Regions from separate parts of the Pseudomonas sp. 273 genome, predicted to be linked through region 1. Evidence: riboswitches for the same ligand, from Rfam matches in the RefSeq annotation. Region 1 holds a riboswitch; the other holds the start of a gene.
The links. A riboswitch is a leader RNA that binds a small molecule or an ion and turns the genes downstream of it on or off. The one in region 1 is predicted to bind manganese.

Region 1 (9,905 bases):
CCGGTGGTGTAGAAGGTGGTGGCCACCGAGTTCTCGTCGAAGTCGGGGAAGGCGTAGCGCGGGCTGGCCGCGGCCATCAGCGTCTCGTATTCGCCGATGCAGTCGGGCAGCGCGCAGGTCTTGTCGGCGCCGTCGGTCAGCAACAGGGTCTTCTGCACCGTGGTCAGCTGCCCGGCGATGCCCTGGTAGAGCGGCACGAACTCGCTGTTGACCAGCACGAAGCGGTCCTCGGCGTGGTTCATGGTGTAGAGGATCTGCTCCGGCGAGAGGCGGATGTTGATGGTGTGCAGCACCGCGCCGATCATCGGGATGGCGAACATCGCCTCCAGGTAGCGGTGGCTGTCCCAGTCCATCACCGCCACGGTGTCGCCGGCCTGCACGCCGGCCTCGGTGAGGACGTTGGCCAGGCGCGCGACGCGCTCGTTGAAGGTGGCGTAGTTGTAGCGCACCAGGTCGCGGTAGACGATCTCGCGGCTTTTTTCGTAGCGCGCGCCGGACAACAGCAGGCTCTTGACCAGCAACGGGTACTGGTAGGCATTGCTCGCAGCGGGGAGGAGACGGGTCTTGAGCATGTTCGGCTTACCTGTGGGACCTTCATGGGAGTCGATGCCGGTGACTGTAGAGGCGCGATCATGACCAATCATCCATCCAAAGAGTGATTTGCGGGTGACTCTTTGGCCTGATCCGGTCACGCGCTAGAATCGCCGCCACCCGGTCGTTCACGGCCGCCCCCAAGAACAAGAGCCACGAGGTAGTTTTCCATGTCCGAAATCGTCATCGTCAGCGGCGCCCGCACCCCCATGGGCGGCTTCCAGGGCAGCCTGGCCGCGGTCCCCGCGGTGGAACTGGGTGCCATCGCCATCCGCGAGGCAGTCGCCCGCGCCGGTATCGACGCCGCCGATGTCGAGGAAGTGATCATGGGCTGCGTGCTGCCGGCCGGCCTGAAGCAGGGCCCGGCCCGACAGGCGGCACTCAACGCCGGCCTGCCCGCCGCCACCGGCTGCACCACCATCAACAAGCTGTGCGGCTCGGGCATGAAGGCGGTGATGCTGGCCCACGACCTGCTCAAGGCCGGAACCAACACGATCATGGTCGCCGGCGGCATGGAGAGCATGTCCAACGCCCCCTACGTGCTGGAGAAGGCCCGCACCGGCCTGCGCATGGGCCACGCCGAGATCAAGGACCACATGTTCCTCGACGGCCTGGAAGACGCCCGCAGCGGCCGCCTGATGGGCTCCTTCGCCCAGGACACGGCGGACAGCAACGGCATCACCCGCGAGGCGATGGACGCCTACGCCATCGAGTCGCTCAAGCGCGCCCAGGCGGCGATCAAGGACGGCTCGCTGGCCAGCGAGATCGCCCCGGTGACCGTGACCACCCGCAAGGGCGAAGTGCTGGTGAAGGACGACGAGCAGCCGCTGACCGCCAACCTGGACAAGATTCCCAGCCTGAAGCCGGCGTTCAAGAAGGACGGCACCATCACCGCGGCCAACGCCAGCTCCATCTCCGACGGCGCCAGCGCCCTGGTCCTGATGACCGCCGAGGAGGCCGCCCGCCGCGGCCTGAAGCCGCTGGCGAAAATCGTCGGCCACGCCACCCAGAGCCAGGACCCGAGCGAATTCACCCTGGCCCCCATCGGCGCCATGACCAACCTGTTCAGGAAGACCGGCTGGAGCAAGGACGACGTCGACCTGTTCGAGATCAACGAAGCCTTCGCCATGGTCACCATGCTGGCCATGCGCGAACACGGCCTGGACCACGCCAAGGTCAACGTCTACGGCGGCGCCTGCGCCCAGGGCCACCCGGTGGGCTCCACCGGCTCGCGGATCATCGTCACCCTGATCAACGCCCTGCAGAAGAAGGGCGGCAAGCGCGGCGTGGCCTCGCTGTGCATCGGCGGCGGCGAGGCCACCGCGGTGGCCATCGAGCTGCTGTAACGCTGTTACCGGTAACAGAAAAAGGGCGCGACCATGGTCGCGCCCTTTTCGTTTCGGCTCCGTGCAAGCCGCTGTGTATGCCATTCCCTGCGCGCGATTTTCGGCTGCTGGCCGGAACATCGGTGGCAGGTCTGAGAGCCCCTCTCCCCGTGCCGAGAAAGGATTTGGTGTTAGACGGGTAATCGGTACAAGCCGGCTAACGCCGAAGCAACCGAACACACCGAACGGTCCCCTCTCCCTTCAGGGAGAGGGTTAGGGAGAGGGCGCTCTAAAACCCAACACCCAAAGCCCCAGCCAAGCACCATTCGCGAGCAAGCTCGCTCCTACGAAAAGCGCAAGCCCCCAACCCTCAGCGCAATTCGGTGAAAGCCAGCTTGACACCCAGCCCCACCAGCACCACCCCCATCATCCGGTCGAACCAGTGCCCCATGCGGGCGAAGCCGGCGCGCACGCGCTGCTGGCTGAACAGCAGGGCCACGAAGCTGAACCAGGCCGCGGTGGCGCAAGCCAGGTAGACGCCGTAGCCGGCCTGCACCAGCACCGGGGTGTGCGGGTTGATGACCACGGTGAACAGCGACAGGAAGAACAGCGTCGCCTTGGGGTTCAGGCCGTTGGTGACGAAGCCGCTGACGAAGGCCCCGCGCGGGGTGCGTTCGCTCGGCGCAGCGACCTCCACTCTGCCGTCGCCGCCGGCAGGCTTCGCCCGCAGCGCCTTGATGCCGATGTAGAACAGGTAGGCCGCGGCCAGCCACTTGAGGGTGTTGAACAGCATGATCGACTGCGAAACGATCAGGCCGATGCCCAGCAGCGAGTAGGTCACGTGGATGGAGATGGCGCAGCCCACCCCCAGCGCCGTCCAGGTGCCGGCGCGGCGGCCGTGGGTCACGCTCTCGCGCACCACCACGGCGAAGTCCGGGCCGGGGCTGGCCACCGCGAGCAGGTGGATCAATGCCACGGTGAGGAATTCCGTCCAGTACATGCAACCTCCGCAGGGGTGTGATTAACGCCGTCAGGCTGGCAACCTTACGCCAGCCCCGCTTCCCGCAAAAGGTACAGCCAGTGATGAACAGCTCCCGCGCCGTGTTCCTCGACACCGCCTCCCTCGACCTCGGCGACCTCGACCTGCAGCCGCTGCACCAGGCCTTCGGCGAACTGGTCCTGCACGCCGCCAGCGCCCCGGGCGAGATCGCCGGGCGCCTGCGCGAGGCCAACGTGGCCATCAGCAACAAGGCGCCCATCAGCGCCGAAACCCTGGCCCAGTGCCCGGACCTCAAGCTGATCCTGGTCACCGCCACCGGCACCAACAACATCGACCTGGCCGCCGCCCGCGAACGCGGCATCGCCGTGTGCAACTGCCAGGGCTACGGCACCGCCTCGGTGGCCCAGCACGCCATCGGCCTGCTGCTCGCCCTGGCCACCCGGCTGCCCGACTACCAGGCGGCGGTGCGCGCCGGGCGCTGGCAGCAGGCCACCCAGTTCTGCCTGCTGGACTACCCCATCGTCGAGCTGGAGGGCAAGGCCCTCGGCCTGCTCGGCCACGGCGAACTGGGCGGCGCGGTGGGCCGCCTGGCCGAGGCCTTCGGCATGCGCGTGCTGCTCGGCCAGTTGCCCGGCCGGCCGCCGCGCGCCGACCGCCTGGCGCTGGACGAGCTGCTGCCGCAGGTCGACGCCATCAGCCTGCACTGCCCGCTGACCGACCAGACCCGCGGGATGATCGGCCAGCGCGAGCTGGACCTGATGAAGCCCGGCGCCTTCATCGTCAACACCGCCCGCGGCGGCCTGATCGACGAGCAGGCCCTGGCCGACACCCTGCGCCGCGGCCACCTGGGCGGCGCCGCCACCGACGTGCTCAGCGTCGAGCCGCCCAAGGACGGCAACCCGCTGCTGGCCGGCGACATCCCGCGGCTGATCGTCACCCCGCACAACGCCTGGGGCAGCCGCGAGGCGCGGCAGCGCATCGTCGGCCAGGTGACGGACAACGCCGCGGCCTTCTTCCGCGGCGACAGGCTGCGGCGGGTCGACTGAAGCGCGAAGTGCTAAACTCGCGCCCTTTTTCAGGAGGCCGCATGTCCTACGCCCCTACCAGCGAGGTGCTGCTGCGCCAGATCGAACGTTTCGCCGGCCGCGTGCTGCTGGCCGGCCTGCCCGCCGACGGCCTGCTCGGCGAGCTGCCCCAGGCCCTGGGCTGGAGCTGGCACGCCGGCGAGCAGCGGCTGCTGGACGGCCGCCACCCGGGGCGCTGCCATTTCGGCGTGACGCCGCCAAGCGGCGAGTTCGACGCCGCCGTGCTGTTCCTGCCCAAGTCCCGCGAGCTGACCGACTACCTGCTGGCCGCCCTGGCCAGCCGCGTGCCCGGCGGCCAGCTGTACCTGGTGGGCGAGAAACGCGCCGGCGTCGAACGCGCCGCCAAACAGCTCGGCGCCCTGGCCAAGGCCGCCAAGCTCGACAGCGCGCGGCACTGCCAGCTCTGGCACGCCAGCGTCGATGGCGCCCTGCCCTGTCCCGACCTGCACGCCCTGGCCCAGCGCTACAGCCTGGAACTGGCCGACGGCGAACTGCAGGTGGTCACCCTGCCCGGTGTGTTCAGCCACGGCCGCCTGGACCGCGGCAGCGCCCTGCTGCTGGAGCACCTGGACGGCCTGCCCGAAGGCCACGTGCTGGACTTCGGCTGCGGCGCCGGCGTGCTCGGCGCGGTGCTCAAGCGCCGCTACCCGGCCAGCCGCCTGAGCCTGCTCGACGTCGACGCCTTCGCCCTGGAAAGCAGCCGCCTGACCCTTGCCGCCAACGGCCTGGAAGGCGAGGTGATCGGCGGCGATGGCATCGACGCGGCGCCCCCGGGCCTGGCCGCCATCGTCAGCAACCCGCCCTTCCACCAGGGCGTGCACACCGACTACCAGGCCAGCGAACACCTGCTGCGCGAAGCCGCGCAACACCTGCGTCCGGGCGGCGAACTGCGCCTGGTGGCCAACAGCTTCCTCAAGTACCCGCCGCTGATCGAACAGCACCTGGGCCCCTGCCGCAGCCTCGCCGAGGGCGACGGTTTCCGCATCTACAGCGCCCGCCGCCCCTGAGCCCGGGCGCCTCGTCGCGGGCCCACTACACTCCACCAGACCGAAAAGGGCGCGCCCAGCCGGCGCGCCTCACGAGCCGAGGATCGCCGTGAAAAGCACCGTGAAAGAAGCCGAGCTGACCTTCGTGAAGTCGCCGGAAAAGACCCCCGCGCACCTGAAGCGCTCGCTCAAGCCCAGGCACCTGAACATGATCGCCATCGGCGGCTCGATCGGCACCGGGCTGTTCGTCGCCTCCGGCAGCACCGTCGCCACCGCCGGCCCCGGCGGCGCGCTGCTGGCCTACGCGCTGATCGGCCTGATGGTGTTCTTCCTGATGACCAGCCTGGGCGAGATGGCCGCCTACATCCCCGACTCCGGCTCCTTCTCCACCTACGGCAGCCGCTTCATCGACGACGGCTTCGGCTTCGCCATGGGCTGGAACTACTGGTACAACTGGGCGGTGACCATCGCCGCGGAACTGGTGGCCGCGCAGTTGGTGATGCACTTCTGGTTCCCCGACGTGCCCGGCCTGTACTGGAGCGCGATCTTCCTGGCCATCATGTTCGGCCTCAACTTCTTCTCGGTGAAGGGCTTCGGCGAGAGCGAGTTCTGGTTCGCGCTGATCAAGGTGGTGGCCGTGGTGATCTTCATCGGCATCGGCCTGGCGAGCATCTTCGGCATCATGCACGGCATCGACTCCCCCGGCTTCAGCAACTTCACCACCGGCGATGCGCCCTTCGTCGGCGGCCTGCAGGCCATGGTCGGGGTGGCGATGATCGCCGGCTTCTCGTTCCAGGGCACCGAGCTGATCGGCGTCGCCGCCGGCGAGTCGGAGCACCCGCACAAGTCGATCCCCATCGCCATCCGCCAGGTGTTCTGGCGGATCCTGATGTTCTACATCCTGTCGATCTTCGTCATCGGCATGCTGATCCCCTACACCGATCCGAACCTGCTCAAGACCGACAGCAGCGACATCAGCACCTCGCCCTTCACCCTGCTCTTCGAGCGCGCCGGCCTGGCCGCGGCCGCCGGGGTGATGAACGCGGTGATCCTTTCGGCGATCCTCTCCGCCGGCAACTCGGGGATGTACGCCTCCACCCGCATGCTCTACACCATGGCCCTGCATGGCCAGGCGCCGCGCCTGTTCCGGCAGATCTCGCAGAGCGGCGTGCCGCGCTATGCGCTCTACGCCACCACGCTGATCGGCGGCCTGTGCTTCCTCAGCAGCTTCATCGGCGACAAGACCGTCTACACCTGGCTGCTCAACACCTCGGGCATGTGCGGCTTCATCGTCTGGCTGGGCATCGCCATTTCCCACTACCGCTTCCGCAAGGGCTACCTGCTGCAGGGCGGCAAGCTCGACGACCTGCCCTACCGCGCCAAGTGGTTCCCCTTCGGCCCGCTGTTCGCCTTCGCCCTGTGCCTGGCGATCACCCTCGGGCAGAACTACCAGGCGTTCGTCGGCGAGCACATCGACTGGACCGGGCTGGTCGCCACCTACGTCAGCCTGCCGCTGTTCCTCGCCATCTGGTGGGGCTACCGCCTGAAGAACGGCAGCCGCTTCGTCCGCTACGAGGAGATGGACGTCACCTCCGGCCGCGACGTCGACTGAAAGTCAGGCTTGCCCAAGCCGGACGACTTGGGCAGAATGCGCCCCGTCCTAGGGGAGTAGTCTCCCGCGAGCGGTTCCCGCCCTCGCCCGGCACGCGTCAACACACTTGGTCCGCAGACCATGGCGCGTGCGGCCCCAAGGCCCGCAGCAGTCGGGCCCGGGTTTGACAAGACCTATGACACGAGCGATCCGACCCGGGGTGGGCGGATGGCGCGTGTCATCGGTGATTAGTCGACCCGCCCCCTTAGGAAAGCCTGATGGAATCCCTGTTCGTCCCTATCCTGGTGGTTGCCCTCGCCGAAATCGGCGACAAGACGCAACTGCTCGCCCTCGTCCTCGCCGCGCGCTTCCGCAAGCCCTGGCCGATCATCGCCGGCATCGTCGTCGCTACCCTGGTCAACCACTTCGCTGCCGGCGCCGTGGGCAAATGGGTCTCCACCTTCTTCTCCGAAGCCGCCCTGAGCTGGCTGCTGGCCGCCTCCTTCCTGGCCGTGGCGGCCTGGACCCTGGTGCCGGACAAGCTGGATGACGACGAAGAGGGCGGCCTGAAGAGGTTCGGCCCCTTCCTCACCACGCTGATCGCCTTCTTCCTCGCCGAGATGGGCGACAAGACCCAGGTCGCCACCGTGATGCTGGCCGCGCAGTACCCGCACTTCTGGCTGGTGGTGCTGGGCACCACCATCGGCATGCTGCTGGCCAACGTGCCGGTGGTGCTGGCCGGCAACTTCGCCGCCGAGCGCCTGCCGCTGGCGCTGATCCGCCGCCTGGCCGCCTGCGCCTTCGCCGTGCTGGGCCTGGTCGCGGCCTGGCACGCCGCCCAGCTGTCAGGGCTGTTCTGACGGCCGCTTCGGCGTGGCGGCCAATGCCGCCGCCATGCCACAGGCCTACAGTGACAACTGTCGTCCCTAGCTGAAGGAAACAGCCATGACTGACAAGGACCTGAAACGCCTCGCCCGCCAGCACATCGACCTGAGCTGGAACAAGGGCCGCCTGGCCCTGGCCACCCAGCTGCACAGCCCGGACTTCCTCTACAAGAGCAGCTTCTCCGCCCAGCCCCTGGACAGCGCCGGCTACCGGCAGCTGATCGAGGGCATCCGCACGTCCATGGACGACCTGGAAGTGGTGGTCGAGGAATGCATCGGCGAGGGCCACAAGGTGTTCACCTGGAGCACCCTGGTCGGCACCATCAGCCGCCCCGCCTTCGGCTACCCGGCCAGCGACAAGGTGCTCAGCATCCCCGGCATGGCCCTGTGGGTATTCAACAGCCACGGCAAGCTGCAGGAGCTGTGCACGCTGATCGATATGGAAAGCTTCCGCAGCCAGATGGGCCTGCAGAACCGCCCGCTGGCGGAGCAGGCGCTGCCCTGAGGGGAAATGCCCTGCACGCGAATCGCGGATAAATCCGCTCAGCCGTAGGGCGCATAACGCCTACGGCGTTATCCGCCGTTTGGCCGCGATCCCCGGCGGCTCCAGGATTGACCTTGGCATTGGCTGTAGCGCCGGTGTATCGGCGGATAACCGCGAACGGTTATTCGCCCTACGTCGCGGGTGAGCCCGGCGTAGGGCGCATAACGCCTACGGCGTTATCCGCCGTCTGGCCGCGATCCCCGGCGGCTCCGGGGTTGCCCCTGGCATTGGCTGTAGCGCCGGTGTATCGGCGGATAACCGCGAACGGTTATTCGCCCTACGCCCCAGCCTGCGCGCGATTCGCGAACGAAGTCCGCGTCCTACAGGTACCCGTTGGCGTGGAACCAGTCGATGGCGCGGTGCAGGGTATCTTCCAGCGGCACGTGGCTTTCGAAGCCGATTTCCTCGCGGGCCTTGCGGCCGTCGAGGAACTGCCCGCCGGCCATCACCTCGATGGCGGTGTCGTCCAGCAGCGGCAGCTTGCCGGTCAGGCGGTAGCGCCAGCGGCCCAGGGTGGCCAGCGCGCGGGCGCGGTGCAGCGGCATCGGCTGCGGCGCCGGGCGGCCCAGCAGGCGGGCGATGGTGGCGGTGAGCTCGGCCATCTCCACGTTGTGCCCGGTGAGCAGGTAGCGTTCGCCAATGCGCCCGCGCTCCAGGGTCATCAGCAGGCCGCGCCCCGCTTCGCCGGCGTCGATCACGTTGCGCCGGCCCGGCACGTAGTGGGACATCTCGCCGCGACCGATGGCGGTGATCAGGCGCCCTGTGGTCGGCCCCATGTCCAGCTCGCCCAGCACCATGCCGGGAATCCCGATCACCACCGGCAGGCCGCCGCGGGCCTGTTCGCGGGCCTGTTCGTCCAGCGCCCATTTGCACATCACGTAGGCGCTCTTGCCGGTGGGCAGGCTCTCGTAGAACAGCCCCTCGTGGCCGGGCAGCCCCTGGGGGTGCATGGGCATGGCGAAGGCCGAGCCAACGTAGAGGATGCGCGACACCTTGTTGTGCTGGCAGGCCGCGTAGAAGTGGTTGGTCTGGTCCAGGGCGCTGGCCACCTCCTCCTGCCAGCGGCGCGGCCGCTGCGGGTAGTAGCCGGCGCTGAAGATCACCGCGTCCAGCCCGCTCAGGGCGCGTTCCAGCCCCTTGTAGTCGAACAGTTCGGCGACCCGGCATTCCGGCTCCAGGTAGGCCAGGCGCTGGATCTGCGAGGACGGACGGTGGATCAGCACCAGTTGGTGGCCGGCGGCCTTGATGGCGCGCGCGGCATGATGGCCGAGGAGCCCGGTGGCTCCGAGTACTGCGATTTTCACTGGCGCTCCCTGGTGATGGTCGAACCGGCCCGCGACCGGGCCGCCTGCAACGGATCGGGCTGGCCGATCCTCCCGCGCTTCACTTGCCGGCCTTGGCCTGCTCGTACAGCGGCATCACCTTGGGAATCGCGGCCTGCAGGTTGGCCATGCGGGTGGCGTCCGCCGGGTGGGTGCTGAGCAGCTCCGGCGGCTTCTCGCCGCCGGCCTGGCCCATCTTCTCCCACAGGGTCAGCGCGGCATTGGGGTTATAGCCGCCACGGGCCGCCAGCTCCAGGCCGATGAGGTCGGCCTCGTTCTCGTTCTGCCGGCTGTTGGGCAGGGTCATCAGGTACTCGACGCCGGTATTGGCCAGTTGCAGGCTGTCCTGGCCCAGGCCCGCCAGGCCCCCCAGCTGGGTAGCCATCTGCACGCCATAGGCCTTGGACATCGCCTCGCGGCCATGCTCGCGCAGGGCGTGGGCGATCTCGTGGCCCATCACCGCGGCGATCTCGTCGTCGGTGAGCTTCAACTGGTCGATCAGGCCGCTGTAGAAGATGATCTTGCCGCCGGGGCCGCAGTTGGCGTTGAGCTCGTCGCTCTTGATCACGTTGACCTG
Region 2 (9,905 bases), 1.9 Mb from region 1:
GACTGGTCTATCCCAAAGAGAGCTCCGGGTGCCTCCCCTCTAATATACGGGTGGATGGTGATTCGCCCCAATTGTATTGGTAAGGTCGTTGTGACCCATGGCATAAAAAATAGTACTGACATGTCTTCCTCGCGAAACGTAATATTAAAGACGTTAAGGAGATAGATCGTAGCTTGGCAGGGGAGTCATCTAGCAGCCAAGCGTAAAGCTGGCAGTAGAATGCCATTTTCGACAGTTCTTCGACAGCTTGCGGAGGAAAAGAAAAAGCCCCTGAAATTCACTAGGAAATTCAGGGGCTTATCGTTTACATTTGGTGGAGCCGGGGGATTTGAACCCCCGTCCGCCAGCTCTCCGCTATCGGTTCTACATGCTTAGCCATCTCTACTGAGTTAACTCCGCGCGGCCCGAGTGGCAGGGCGCTTGGAGCGAGCTGTATGAGTTTTAGCCGTTACGTCTACAGCGAACTTGGCGGCGATCCTGTTCTATCTGACAGACCTAATCTTCGGGTTTACAGGCATCCCCTAGGGTCTGCTGGCGCCCTTAGGCGGCCAGAGCGTAGTTGTCGTCGTTGGCAACTATGAATTGTGGCAGCGGATTTACGAGAACTGTCACCTACTCGGCATGCCCCTCAAGTTTTGTTACCGGCGTCGAATCCTAATCGGCCCCAAAACCCGTAAAGGTCGCGGCCAGTGTACGGCAAAGCCCCCGGCGCGTCCACCGGGGGGCTTGCAAGTGCCTGTCAGCCCAGGAGTTTCAGCACGGCTTCGGCCACCGCTTCGCTGGAGGCGGGGTTCTGCCCGGTGATCAGCAGGCGGTCCACTTCCACGTGGCTCTGCCAGTCGTCGGCCTTGCTGTAGCGGCCGCCCTTGGCCTTGAGTTCGGTCTGCACCAGGAAGGGCACCACGGCGGTCAGGCCCACGGCTTCTTCCTCGCTGTTGGAGAAGCCGGTGACGTGGCGGCCCTCGACCAGCGGCTTGCCGTCGCCGTTCCTGGCGTGGCGCAGCACGCCGGGGGCGTGGCAGACGGTGGCCACCGGCTTGCCGGCGTGGGCGAAGGCCTCGATCAGGGCGATGGAGTGTTTGTCCTCGGCCAGGTCCCACAGGGGGCCGTGGCCGCCGGGGTAGAAGATGGCGTCGTAGTCGGCTTCGTTCACCTCGGCCAGCCTGCGGGTGCTGGCCAGGGTGGCCTGGGCCTCGGGGTCCTTGCGGAAGCGCTCGGTGGCCGGGGTCTGGGCGTCGGGCTCGTCGCTCTTGGGGTCCAGCGGCGGCTGGCCGCCCTTGGGCGAGGCGAGCGTCAGCTCGGCGCCGGCGTCCTTGAACACGTAGTAGGGCGCGGCGAATTCCTCCAGCCAGAAGCCGGTTTTCTTGCCGGTGTCGCCCAGTTGGTCGTGGGATGTGAGCACTACCAGGATCTTCATGGCCTCTCCTTGCATGCAGCGGTGTGACGGCAGGCGCCGGCCGGGCGCCTGGCGGAACCGTCAGTTTAGGCGCTGCGCCGCGGCTTGCACGCTGCGGCGCGGTGTTCAGCGGCCGAGGGTGATGGCCAGGTAGGCGACGTAGAGTGCGCCGTTGCCCAGCAACACCCAGGCGGCGATGCCGTCGTGGCGGGCGTTGAGGCGCAGCCAGAGCGCCGCGCCGAGGGTCACCAGTACGCCGGTGAGCACTTCGATGCGCGGCTGCCAGGGCGTCAGCAGGATGCCGATGGCCGGCAGCAGGGTGCCCTGGAAGACCATGGCGCCGGTGATGTTGCCGAAGGCCAGGGTGTCCTTGCCGCGGCGCACCCAGAGGATGCTGTTGACCTTCTCCGGCAACTCGGTGGCGATGGGGATGATCAGCAGCGAGAGCAGCAGGGCGGAGATGCCGAGCAGGCTGGACAGGCCTTCCACGCCGTGGATGAAGCCCTTGGCGCCGAGCACCAGCAGGGCCAGGCCCAGGGCCAGTTGCGCGACTATGGTGACGATGTTGGTCGGCAGGCCGGTGCGCGCCAGCCACATGGGGTTTTCCGCCGCGGTGCCGTGGCCGTCCTCCACCAGTTCGCGGGAGGCGCGCAGGGTGAGGGTGATGTAGCCGATGTAGGTGAGCACCAGCAGCACGCTCAGGCCGATGCGGTAGCTGTGCAACTGCGAGGGCACGAACATCGCCACCGTGGCCAGGCAGAAGGCCAGGAGGAAGAAGTTGAGGTCGCGCAGCAGGCCGCTGCGCTCGGGCACCAGGCGCCCGCGCAGGCCACGGCCGCGGAGGACGAAGCAGGCCATCAGGCAGGTGGACAGGGTGGAGAGCATCAGCGGCGCGCCGAGGATGGCGCCCACGCCCACTTCTTCGTTGAGCGACACGTTGCTGGTGCCGGCCACCAGCGCCAGCAGCGGTACCAGGGTTTCCGGCAGGGCGGTGCCGATGGCGGCGAACAGCGAGCCGGTGACGCCTTCGGAAATGCCCAGGCGCTCGCCCAGGTGTTCCAGGGCGTTGGTGAAGAGTTCGGCGGCGACCAGAATGAGCAGCAACATGCCGAGCAGTTCGAGGACGAAGGTCAGCATGGGGCGCGCTCCTCGCGGGTGGAGGGCGACACGGGACGGAGGCGGTGCATCACGGTGGAACTCCCGGCCGGTGTAGTACCCATGACCATGCGCCTCCCCGGCCGCTGCGGAGGTTGCATGGTCAAAGGTCTTGCCAGGCTGTGCGCTGGCCACGCCATGGCCTGCCGGCCAAGGATGTTGACGTGGTCCCCGCCGGTGTTTCCGGGCGGGCGGCTACTCCCCAATGACGCCGGGCATTCTAGCGGATTGCCCGGCGCGCTCAAGGGCTTGTTTCACCATGTGTCGATCAAAGGGCGCTTCTTGCCGGCGCGTTTCGCCGCTTTCGGCGTCGACGCCAGGCCGCGCAGCAGCCAGCGGCGGGTCTCGGCCGGGTCGATGACGTCGTCGATCTCCAGGAAGCTGGCCATGTTCAGCCCTTTGCCGTGGCGATAGGCCGCAGCGACCATCTTGTCGAACAGCTTCTGCCGTTCCCCGGCGTCCTCCACGGCCGCCAGCTCCTTGGCGTAGCCCAGCCGCACCGCGCCCTCCAGGCCCATGGCGCCGAACTCGCCGCTGGGCCAGGCGATGGTGAACAGCGAGGCATGGAAGCTGCCGGCGGCCATGGCCATGGCGCCCAGGCCATAGCCCTTGCGCAGCACCACGGTGAAGAAGGGCACGCTCAGGCTGGCGGCGGTGACGAACATGCGCGAGACGTGGCGCACCGTGCCCTGCTTTTCCGCCTCCGGGCCGACCATGAAGCCGGGGGTGTCGCACAGCGACAGCATCGGCAGGTCGAAGGCGTCGCACAGTTGCATGAAGCGCGCGGCCTTGTCGCCGGCCACGGCGTCGATGGCGCCGCCCAGGTGCGCGGGGTTGTTGGCGATCAGGCCGAAGGGCTTGCCTTCGATGCGCACCAGCGCGGTGATCATGCCCGGGGCGAACTGCCGGCGCAGCTCCAGCACCGAGCCTTCGTCGGCCAGGGTGGCGATGACCTGGCGCATGTCGTAGGCGCGCAGGCGGTTCTCCGGCACGGCGTGGCGCAGGTGGCGCTGGTCCGTGCACTGCCAGTCGGCGACCTCGCCCTGGAAGTAGGACAGGTACTGGCGGGCGATGCGCGTGGCTTCGGCCTCGTCCTCCACCAGCACGTCGATCACCCCGTTGGGGCCCTGCACGCTGCTCGGCCCGACTTCCTCGGCGGCGTAGCGGCCCAGGCCGCCGCCCTCGATCATCGCCGGGCCCGCCATGCCGATGCTGCTGTCGCGGGTGGCGATGATCACGTCGCAGCAGCCCAGCAGCGCGGCGTTGCCGGCGAAGCAGCGGCCGGAAACCACGCCCACCAGCGGCACCAGCCCGGAGAGTTTCGCCATGCCCATGAAGGTGGCGCAGTCCAGCCCGGCCACGCCCAGGTAGTCGCTGTCGCCGGGGCGCCCGCCGCCGCCTTCGGCGTAGAGCACCATCGGGATGCGCCACTGCTCGGCCAGTTGCAGCATGCGGTCGCTCTTCTTGTGGTTCATCACCCCCTGGGTGCCGGCGAACACCGTGTAGTCGTAGGCGATGGCCAGGCAGCGCGCGGCTTCCTCGCCGAACTGCGCGGCATTGACGCTGCCCAGGCCGGTGACCAAGCCGTCGGCCGGGCTGATCGTCTGCAGCTCCTCCAGGCTGCGCCGCCGCCGTTGCGCGGCGATGGCCAGGGCGCCGTACTCGATGAAGCTGCCGGCATCCAGCAGGTCGGCGAGGTTTTCCCGGGCGCTGCGCTTGCCGGCGGCGTGGCGCTTGGCGATGGCTTCCGGGCGCCGCGCGTCGAGGCCGATGGCATGGCGTTCGAGGACTTCGGCGAGGTCGGCGCGGATGTGTTCGAGGTCCTGCTCGCCGGCCAGGCCTTCGTCCAGCGCGGCCACTTCCGCCGGCTCGACGAACAGCAGCGGCGCGCCTTCGTCGAGGCTGTCGCCCGGTTCGGCGGCCAGGCTGTGGACGATGCCGCTGGCGCTGGCCTTGACCTCGAATTCCATCTTCATGGCTTCGACGATGGCGATCACCTGGCCGCTGGCCACGGCGTCGCCGGGGGCGGCCAGCAGGCTGACCAGCACGCCGGCGCCGGGAGCGTTCAGGGCGAGGCAGCCGGGCGGTGCCGCGTGGCTGCGCGTGGCCTGTTCGCCGCCGGCGCTGCCCAGCCAGCGGTGCGGGTGCTCGCCGCCGGCCAGCAGCTCCGCCAGGTGCTGCTCGATGAAGCGGGTGCTCACCTGGTTGTCCGCCAGTTCCGGGCGGCGCAGCAGGTTGAGCAGCAGCGGGATGTTGTTGGCAACGCCTTCGATGCGGAATTCGCAGAGCGCGTGGTAGGCCTTGCGCAGGGCCTGTGGATAATCCGCCGCCTGGACGATCAGCTTGGCCAGCAGCGAGTCGTAGCCGGCGCCGGTGCGGTAGCCGGGGTAGCCGTAGCCGTCCACCCGCAGGCCGGGGCCGCTGGGCGGCTGGTAGGCGGCCAATACGCCGCTGGCCGGTTGCGGCGTGCCGTCGGCGGCCAGGCTTTCCAGGTTGATCCGTAGTTGCAGGGCGAAGCCGCGCGGGGCGGGGATATCTGCCTGTTGCAAACCCAGCTCGGCCAGGCTGGCGCCGGCGGCGAGGCGCAGCTGGGCCTGGACCAGGTCGATGCCGGTGATGGCCTCGGTGATGGTGTGTTCCACCTGCAGGCGCGGGTTGGCTTCCATGAACAGGAAGTCGCCGCTGTCCTCGTCGAGGAGGAATTCGAAGGTGCCCAGGCCGCGGTAGCGCACCGCTTCGGCCAGGCGCACCGCGGCGCTGGCGATGGCTCCGCGCAGGCGCGGGTGCAGGCCGGGGCTGGGGGCGATCTCCAGCAGCTTCTGGTTGCGCCGCTGCAGGCTGCAGTCGCGCTCCCACAGGTGGCTCACCTGGCCACTGCCGTCGCCGATGACCTGGATTTCGATGTGCCGGGCGCGCTCCACCAGGCGCTCGACGTAGAGCGCGTCGTTGCCGAAGGCCGCGCGGGCTTCCGACTGGCAGCGCGCATAGGCTTCGGCGATGTCCTCGCGCCGGCGCACCGCGCGCATGCCGCGCCCGCCGCCGCCGGCCAGGGCCTTGATCATCATGCCGGCGCCGCTGGGCAACTGGGCGAAGAAGCGCCCGGCTTCCTCCAGGCTGGTGGCGCGGTTGGTGCCGGCGGCCAGGGCCACGCCGTGCTGGCTGGCCAGCTCGCGGGCGCGGGCCTTGTCGCCCAACTGTTCCAGGACTTCGGCGTCGGGGCCGACGAAGCGCAGGCCGGCCGCTTCGCAGCGGCGGGCGAACCCGGCGTTCTCGGAAAGGAAGCCATAGCCGGGGTGCACGGCATCGCAGCCCTGGGCCAGGGCCACTTCGATCAGCTGGGCGATGTCCAGGTAGGCGGCGGCCCCGCGCCCGCGTAGGGGCACGGCCTGGTCGGCCTGGCGGGTGTGCAGCGAGGCGGCGTCGTCCTCGGCGAAGACGGCGACGCTGCGGATGCCGAGTTCGGCGGCGGCGCGGGCGATGCGGATGGCGATCTCGCCACGGTTGGCGATCAGCAGGCAGGTGATGGGCATGGGCGATTCCGCTTGTCGTTCTTCTGGCGTGGAATCGCTCCATCTTAGGGATGAAGCGGGGCCCCGGAACGAACCGGGGCCTCGCGAATGACGGGCCCTCAGCCCGGCTTATGACGCATGGCGCCCAACACGGGGCGGGTCAGCTGCTGGACGAGGCCTTCAGCAGTTTCAGGGCTTTCTCGGTCATGGCGACGCAGGCCTGGGTATTGCCTTGTTCCTGGGCCTGGGCAGCTTTCTCCTGAAGACGCATGGCCTGCTCCTGCACGCTGTCGCTGCTGTTGGTGCTCTGCATGCTCTCGTCGATCCGCTGCAGGTTGTCGCTGCAACGGTCGGCGGCGAACACCGGCGACGCGAGCAGCGCGGCACTGATGAACAGGATGGTGGTTTTCATGATGCGGTACCTGTACGGCTGAACATGACGCAGGCGGCGACTCGCCAGGCGAGCGGGGCCTGTACGGTGGACTGCGGTGGCCGTGCCGGGGTTCAGGAAAGTTGCGCGGACGGCAGTTCCACCCGCACGCCCAGGCCGCGGCCGTCCAGGCCCGGGTGAAGGCTGATGCGGCCCTGGTGGATTTCCACCACGCGCTTGACGATGGGCAGGCCCAGGCCGCTGCCGCCGCTGCCGGAGGCGACGCCGGGGCTGCGGTAGAAGCGGGTGAAGATGGCGGCCTGCTCGGCGGCGGCCACGCCGGGGCCGGAGTCCAGCACCCACAACTGCACCTGGGTGCCCTCGGTGCCCAGGCGCACTTCCACGCGGCCGCCCTCGGGGGTGTAGCGCAGGGCGTTGCCCACCAGGTTGCCGAGCATGATGCCCAGCCACACCGACACGCCCATGACCTCGGCGCCCTGGTTCTCCAGGGTCAGCTCGATGCCCTTGTCGATGGCCTGGGGGGCCAGCTCGGCGATGGTTTCCTCGCTGAGCTGGCCGAGGTCGACGCGGGTGAAGGTCTCGTGCAGTTCCTCGTTGTCCAGGCGCGCCAGCAGGAGGATCTGCTCCATCAGCGTGCCGATGCGCTCGACGCTGCGGCTGACCTGCTGCAGGCCATGGGCGAGCACCGCCGGGTCGGAGGAGCGCAGCGCCACCTGGGCGTGGGTGCGCAGGCTGGCCAGGGGCGTGCGGATTTCGTGGGCGGCGTCGCTGGTGAGGCGGCGCTCGGCCTCCATGGCGGTGCCCAGGCGTTCGAGCAGCAGGTTGAGTTCGTTGACCAGGCTGTGCACTTCCACCGGCGCCCGGTTGAGCGCCAGGGGTTGCAGGCTGTGGGCGTCGCGCTGGTGCAGTTGCGCGGTGAGGATGCGCAGCGGCGCCAGGCCGTTGTTGACGCCGAACCACACCAGCAGGGCCAGCAGCGGCAGGGCCAGCAGCAGCGGGAAGAGCGCGCTGAGCAGCAGCAGGTGCAGGGTGTGGCTGCGGTGGTGGAGGTTCTCCACCACCCAGATGCGCGCGTTCTCGTCGCGGGTGCTCAGTTGCAGGACGCGCCAGGTGATGCCGCCGTGGCTGATCTCGGAGAAGCCCGTCTCCAGGGCCTCCAGGCCGGAGGGCAGGCCCGCCGTGGCGAACAGCGGCTGGCCCTGGTACCAGAGGCTGTAGCCCAGGGCGGATTCGCGCCTGACCAGCGGCAGCCCCTCGATGGCCTTGCGGCTGCGGGCGATCAGCTCGCCCTGGCCGCCGGCGACGTCCACCAGGCGCAGGGCGGCCTCGCCGAAGTCGATCATGTCCTCGTCGTAGAGGCGGTCCACCTGGCGCGAGGCGAGGTGGTAGGTGAGGGTGCCGGCCAGCACCCAGCACAGGCTCACCCCACCGATCAGCAGCAGCAGCAGGCGCCGGCTCAGCGAGCCGGCGCGGCGCGTGCGCCCGGGCGTGGCGCTCAAGGCGCGTCCTTGGCCGGGCGGTCGATGCCGTAGCCGATGCCGCGCACGGTGCGGATCAGCTCGTTGCCCAGCTTGCGCCGCAGGTGGTGCACGTGGACTTCGATGGCGTTGCTTTCCAGCTCGCCGTCCCAGCCGTACAGGGCTTCCACCAGGCGGGTGCGCGAGAGCACCTTGCCGCGCTGTTCCAGCAGCAGGCGCAGCAGGGCGTATTCGCGCGGGGCCAGCTCCACCGCCTCGCCGCCCAGGCTGACCTGGTGGGTGGCCGGGTCCAGGCGCAGCTCGCCGTGTTCCAGCACCGGCTGGGCGCGGCCGGTGTGGCGGCGGGTGAGGGCGCGCACGCGGGCCAGCAGTTCGTCGAGGTCGAAGGGCTTGCTCAGGTAGTCGTCGGCGCCGGCGTCCAGGCCGGCCACGCGGTCGGCGACCTTGTCGCGGGCGGTGAGGATCAGCACCGGCGTCATGTCGCCGCGCCGGCGCAGGCCGCGCAGCACTTCCATGCCGTCGCGGCGCGGCAGGCCGAGGTCGAGCACCAGCAGGTCGAATTCGTCGGTGGCCAGGGCCTGGTCGGCGGCCACGCCGTCGGTCACCCAGTCCACGGTATCGCCTTCCAGGCCCAGCCCGGCGCGGATGCCGTCGCCCAGCAGCGGGTCGTCTTCAGCCAGCAGGATTCTCATGTTCGCCCCCTTTCGCGCGGTACCGCCGCGGCCATCCGCAGCAGGATAGCCGCAGCGGCGGTTTCGCGGCAGAGGCTGGCAGCGCCGGCTTAACGGCTGGTTAAGGCGGGGCGGGGCCCCTGTGCGCGATTGCGTATCTTCGCGCCGAGGCGCTTTTCGTAGGATGGGTGCACGCGGGGCAGCGCTATCGCAGGAGCGAGCTTGCTCGCGAACGGGGTTACCCGGCGGCTGCAGTGCTTTGGGTTGACTCCGCACCCTCTCCCCAGCCCTCTCCCGTAAGCGGGAGAGGGGGCGTCCGGCGTGGCCGTTAGGTCCGACGTCATCCTGTAGGAGCGGGCCCTGCCCGCGATTCGCGCGCAGGGCGCGCTCCTACAGGGGGGCACCATGCGTGGAGCTGTGTAGGAGCGAGCTTGCTTGCGAACGGGACTACCCGGCGGCTGTAGTGCTTTGGGTTGACTCCGCACCCTCTCCCCAGCCCTCTCCCGCAAGCGGGAGAGGGGGCCGTTCGGCGTGGCCGTTAGGTCCGACGTCATCCTGTAGGAGCGGGCCCTGCCCGCGATTCGCGCGCAGGGCGCGCTCCTACAGGGGGGCACCATGCGTGGAGCTGTGTAGGAGCGAGCTTGCTTGCGAACGGGACTACCCGGCGGCTGCAGTGCTTTGGGTTGACTCCGCACCCTCTCCCCAGCCCTCTCCCGCAAGCGGGAGAGGGGGCGTCCGGCGTGGCCGTTAGGTCCGACGTCATCCTGTAGGAGCGGGCCCTGCCCGCGATTCGCGCGCAGGGCGCGCTCCTACAGGGGGGCACCATGCGTGGAGCTGTGTAGGAGCGAGCTTGCTTGCGAACGGGACTACCCGGCGGCTGTAGTGCTTTGGGTTGACTCCGCACCCTCTCCCCAGCCCTCTCCCGCAAGCGGGAGAGGGGGCCGTTCGGCGTGGCCGTTAGGTCCGACGTCATCCTGTAGGAGCGGGCCTGAGCGATTCGCGCGCAGGGCGCGCTCCTACAGGGGAGCACCATGCGTGGAGCTGTGTAGGAGCGAGCTTGCTCGCGAACGGGATTACCCGGCGGCTGCAGTGCTTTGGGTTGACTCCGCACCCTCTCCCCAGCCCTCTCCCGCAAGCGGGAGAGGGGGCTGTCCGGTGTGGCCGTTAGGTCCGACGTCATCCTGTAGGAGCGGGCCCTGCCCGCGATTCGCGCGCAGGGTGCGCTCCTACAGGGGAGCACCATGCGTGGAGCTGTGTAGGAGCGAGCTTGCTCGCGAACGGGATTACCCGGCGGCTGCAGTGCTT

Region 2: linked by a shared signal. The riboswitch ahead of PKO50_RS01020 (sodium:proton exchanger) and the one ahead of PKO50_RS26375 (TMEM165/GDT1 family protein) in region 1 are both predicted to bind manganese.

What each region holds. Positions count from the first base shown of each region.
Region 1 covers NZ_CP116775.1:5,775,821-5,785,725, forward strand. The annotation lists gene PKO50_RS26345 (fatty acid--CoA ligase) at 1-572, opposite strand, end outside; gene PKO50_RS26350 (acetyl-CoA C-acyltransferase) at 762-1,937, shown strand; gene PKO50_RS26355 (LysE family transporter) at 2,287-2,916, opposite strand; gene PKO50_RS26360 (2-hydroxyacid dehydrogenase) at 2,997-3,962, shown strand; gene PKO50_RS26365 (class I SAM-dependent methyltransferase) at 4,004-5,008, shown strand; gene PKO50_RS26370 (amino acid permease) at 5,133-6,599, shown strand; yybP-ykoY riboswitch at 6,639-6,776, shown strand; gene PKO50_RS26375 (TMEM165/GDT1 family protein) at 6,857-7,438, shown strand; gene PKO50_RS26380 (ketosteroid isomerase-related protein) at 7,524-7,967, shown strand; gene PKO50_RS26385 (NAD-dependent epimerase/dehydratase family protein) at 8,327-9,310, opposite strand; gene PKO50_RS26390 (M48 family metallopeptidase) at 9,390-9,905, opposite strand, start outside.
Region 2 covers NZ_CP116775.1:204,760-214,664, forward strand. The annotation lists gene PKO50_RS01005 (hypothetical protein) at 1-122, opposite strand, end outside; RNA gene ssrA (transfer-messenger RNA) at 312-666, opposite strand; gene PKO50_RS01015 (type 1 glutamine amidotransferase domain-containing protein) at 740-1,417, opposite strand; gene PKO50_RS01020 (sodium:proton exchanger) at 1,523-2,533, opposite strand; yybP-ykoY riboswitch at 2,597-2,767, opposite strand; gene PKO50_RS01025 (carboxyl transferase domain-containing protein) at 2,806-6,081, opposite strand; gene PKO50_RS01030 (hypothetical protein) at 6,221-6,472, opposite strand; gene PKO50_RS01035 (ATP-binding protein) at 6,565-7,950, opposite strand; gene PKO50_RS01040 (response regulator) at 7,947-8,621, opposite strand.